2 regions of the Actinomadura gamaensis genome follow, and region 1 is predicted to be linked to the other one. Evidence: riboswitches for the same ligand, from Rfam matches in the RefSeq annotation. Region 1 holds a riboswitch; the other holds the start of a gene.

Region 1 (2,195 bases):
CCGATGCCGTACTGCCCGGAGAGGGCGAGCGCCAGGTCGCGCGCCTCCCAGCCGTCCACGACGAAGGAGACGATGCCGACGCGCGGGGAGCCGTCCTCCCAGAGCGTGAGTTCACGCACACCGGGGATGCGGGCGAGGCCGGAGCGCAGGCGGGCGAGCAGCCGCTCCTCGCGCTCGACGAGCGGGGTCCAGCCGGTCGCGGCGAGCGTCTCGCAGGCGGCGGCGAGCGCGATGACGCCGAGGACGTTCGGGGTGCCCGCCTCGTGCCGCGACTCGGGGTCGGCGTGCCAGAGGGCGCGGTTGCCGTGGTCCTCGACGGACGCGCTGGCCCCGCCGCCCTTGAGGTAGGGGTCGGCGGCGCGGAGCCAGTCGGACCGTCCGGCGAGGACGCCGGCGCCGAACGGCGCGTACAGCTTGTGCCCGGAGAAGGCGACGTAGTCGAGACCGAGCGCGGTCATGTCCAGCGGCCGGTGCGGGACGAGCTGGGCGGCGTCCACCGCGATCCGCGCGCCGTGCCGGTGGGCGACCGCGCTGAGCTCGGCCAGCGGCCACACCTCGCCGGTCACGTTGGACGCGGCGGTGACGACGAGCAGGCGCGGCCCGCCGGGGGCCTCGGCGAGCGCACGGTCAGCGGCGGCGACGGCCTCGGCGGGCGAGGACGGCGCGGGCAGCCGGACGGCCCGCCGCCACGGCAGCAGCGTCGCGTGGTGCTCGGTCTCGAACACCACGACCGTCGTCCCGGACGGGACGCAGTGCGCGAGCAGGTTCATCGCGTCGGTGGTGTTGCGGGTGAACACGACCGACGCGCGCCGCCACGCGCCGAGGAAGTCGCGGACGGTCTCCCGCGCCTTCTCGTACGCGGCGGTCGTGACCTGGGACGCGTAGCCCGCGCCCCGGTGCACGCTGCTGTAGTACGGCAGTGCCGAGGTGATCGCCTCCTGCACCGCCGACAGACACGGCGCGCTGGCGGCGTAGTCGAGGTTGGCGTAGGGGACGCGGCGTCCGTCCTCCAGCGGGACGGGCGCGTCCGCCCCGACGACGGCCGGCGCGGCGGAGACGGCGGCGGAGACGGCGGCGCCGGAGGGGGCGGCGGCGGTGGCGAGGGTGGTCGCGGACATACGAGTGCACTCCTTCGGGATCAGGGATCCCGAGGGCCGTGCCCTGGATCGACGGGATCCGCGCTTGCCGGGACGCGGATGGCGTCCGGCCTGGTCCTCACCCGGGGCACCCCATCGCGGACGAAGGGTTGCCGGCCAGCGAGCCGGGGCTTGACGCTGGCACTCATGACCTGATGCGAAAGTATAGGAAGGACGCTGGACGGATCAAGTCGGGAGAGGGAGCGGATGCGCTACGGGGTGAGCCGGACGCTGGCCGGGGGAGCGCTGGCGGCCGGTGCGGCGGCGCTGCTCGCCGCCTGCGGTGGGTCGGGGAACACGGCCGCGACGTGCGGCGACGCGAAGAGGGCGTACGAGCGGTACATCGGCGGCGTCCGCGCGGTCTCGGCCTCGGACGCGGCGCAGTGGCGGCGGCCGACCGAGGAGCTGGCCGCGAACCTGTCGGGGCTGGCGGACAAGGCGTCCGACGACGGGCTGAAGAAGGCGCTCAAGGATCAGGCGGACAGGCTGCGCGCCGCCGCCGGGACGGTCTCGACCGGCGACGTCTCGCAGCTCAACGCGACCCTCACCGCCGCGCCCGACGAGCTGGGCACGGCCTGCCGCTGAGCGGGAGCGCATCGCGCGACCGGCGGCGGCCGATGACAAAACGGGGTCCCGAGTGGTTCGGGACCCCGTTTCGCATCAGTCCGCAAAGGGTTACGGAGGTTCGGCGCGGATCAGTTGCCCTGGTCGCCGGTGCCGTCCCCGCCACCGCCGCCGCCTCCGCCGCCACCGCCGCCTCCCGGAATCGGGATGGTCGGCTTACCCGTCGGACGGTCGGTCGGACGGTGCGTCGGACGGTCCGTCGGCGGCGTGTGCGGGCTCGTCGGACGGCCCGGATGGGTCGGCTTGCCCGTCGGCGGACGCGTCGACGGGAGGCCGGTCGGGCGGTCGGTGCTCGGGCCCTGGTCGGAGCCGGTCTCGATGGACGGCGACTCGAACGACTTGGGCTCGTAGTTCTTGATGTTCACCGCCTCGGTCATGTAGCTCTTCCAGATCTGCGCCGGAAGCTGGCCGCCGTAGGACGCGTAGCCGGGGATG
Region 2 (2,195 bases), on a different contig from region 1:
TCTCGGCGGCCGGGTCGAGCGCGCCGGACTCGGTGAGCTTCTTCAGCACGCCGACGGTGACGCCGCCCGCGGTCTCGCCGAAGATGCCCTCGGTGGCGGCGAGCAGCCGGATGCCCTCGACGACCTGCTCGTCGGTGACGTCCTCGACGGCGCCGCCGGTGCGGCGGGCGACGTCGAGCACGTAGGTGCCGTCCGCCGGGTTGCCGATCGCGAGGGACTTGGCGATGGTGTCGGGCTTGACCGGGCGGAACACGTCCCAGCCCTGCTTGAACGCGTTGGCGACCGGGTCGCAGCCCGCCGCCTGCGCGCCGAACACCTTGTAGGGCTTGTCCTCGACCAGGCCGAGCTTGATCAGCTCCTGGAAGGCCTTGTCGATCTTGGTGAGCTGGGAACCCGACGCGACCGGGACGACGATCTGGTCCGGCAGCCGCCAGCCGAGCTGCTCGGCGATCTCGTACCCGAGCGTCTTGGAGCCCTCGGCGTAGTACGGCCGGACGTTGACGTTGACGAACGCCCAGTCGTCCTGCTCGCCGGCGATCTCCGAGGCGAGGCGGTTGACGTCGTCGTAGTTGCCGTCCACGGTCACGAACGTGCCGCCGTACACGGCCGTCGTGATGATCTTCTGGGACTCCAGGTTGGACGGCACGAACACCGCGCTGCGGATGCCCGCGCGGGCCGCCGCGGCCGCCACGGCGTTGGCCAGGTTCCCGGTGGACGGGCAGGCCAGCACCTTGAACCCGAGCTCGCGGGCGGCGGCGAGCGCCACCGCGACCACGCGGTCCTTGAACGAGTGGGTCGGGTTGCCGCTGTCGTCCTTCACCCAGAGCGCCGACAGCCCGAGCGTCTCGGCGAGGTGGTCGGCGCGGACGAGCCGGGTCAGGCCGGGCTCGGTGTTCGGCGTCTCCTCGACGTGGGACGGGACGGGCAGCAGCCCCTTGTACCGCCAGATGTTGCGCGGTCCCGCCTCGATCGACTCGCGCGTGACGTCGCCGAAGTCGTAGGAGATCTCCAGTGGCCCGAAACACTCCTCGCACGCGTAGTGCGGGCCGAGTTCGCGGGTGTGGCCGCATTCGCGGCAGGTGAGCGCGGTGGCAGGTCCGAGATTCGTCGCAGACGTGAGCGCCATGAAGCGAGGCCCTTCTCCCCATCTTCCCTGCGCCGCCTTGGTCGCAGGCCGGAGTTGGCACCACTTCCCGGTCGGCCTCGCGGGTTCGCGAGCGCGTCCTAACCGGGTGGTTGCCGGGGCTTCACAGGGCCGGTCCCTCCACCCCTCTGGATGAGCGTTATGAAGTTGTGTAAGTCGGGTCCTTTCGGACCGCGTGAGGCGAGATTACATGATCTGACCGGTTCTCGGACAGCGCCGTCTCGCTCATTGAGACGTTACCCGGCCGTGGTCTTGGTCACGCGAGAGCGTTCTGTGACGCATCCGGCGGTGGTGCTGTAGCACTCGGGGGACTTGCGGGCGGGCGCGAAGACAGCTGTGGGACCGGCTTTCACGCGGGTCCCTTTGATGTCCGGGCGTCCCGGCTGAGACGCTGCTTCCATGAGTCAGATCGTGGTGGCGTCCAACCGTGGTCCGGTGTCGTTCACCCGGAGCGACGGCGGCGGGCTGGCCGCGCGGCGCGGGGGCGGCGGCCTCGTGTCGGGGCTCGCGGGAGTCGCCGCCAGCACCGACGTCCTGTGGGTGTGCGCGGCGCTCGGCGACCCCGACCGGGAGGCCGCGCGCGAGGCCCCGGACGGACGGCTCGACCGCGCCGGGCACGACACCGGCGGCGCGGACGTCCGGATGCTGGACATCCCCGCCGCGACGTTCCAGCGCGCGTACAACTCGGTCGCGAACTCGACGCTGTGGTTCGTCCACCACCTGCTGTACGAGACGCCGCGCGCGCCGCACTTCGACGCGCGGTTCCGCCGCGACTGGCAGTCCTACGAGGCGTACAACGCGGCGTTCGCGGACGCGGTGGCCCAGTCGTCGCAGCCGGACGCGAAGGCGGTCGTGCAGGACTACCACCTGTCGCTCGCGCCGCGCATGCTCCGCGACCGGCGTCCCGACCTGCGCATCGCGCACTTCTCGCACACGCCGTGGGCGCCGCCGGAGTACTTCCGGATGCTTCCGGACGACGTCGCCGTGGCCGTCCTCGGCGGCATCCTCGGCGCGGACCACGCGGGCTTCCTCACGCGGCGGTGGGCGGACG

The links. A riboswitch is a leader RNA that binds a small molecule or an ion and turns the genes downstream of it on or off. The one in region 1 is predicted to bind S-adenosylmethionine.
Region 2: it holds a riboswitch for S-adenosylmethionine, as region 1 does, so the genes downstream of both, thrC (threonine synthase) here and ACFPCY_RS29470 (aminotransferase class V-fold PLP-dependent enzyme) in region 1, are expected to answer to the same signal.

What each region holds. Positions count from the first base shown of each region.
Region 1 is NZ_JBHSIT010000009.1:302,895-305,089, reverse strand. Features, by position in the region: gene ACFPCY_RS29470 (aminotransferase class V-fold PLP-dependent enzyme) at 1-1,118, opposite strand, end outside; SAM riboswitch class IV at 1,174-1,289, opposite strand; gene ACFPCY_RS29465 (hypothetical protein) at 1,344-1,721, shown strand; gene ACFPCY_RS29460 (transglycosylase domain-containing protein) at 1,832-2,195, opposite strand, start outside.
Region 2 is NZ_JBHSIT010000016.1:153,751-155,945, reverse strand. Features, by position in the region: gene thrC (threonine synthase) at 1-1,126, opposite strand, end outside; SAM riboswitch class I at 1,142-1,283, opposite strand; gene ACFPCY_RS39160 (alpha,alpha-trehalose-phosphate synthase (UDP-forming)) at 1,544-2,195, shown strand, end outside.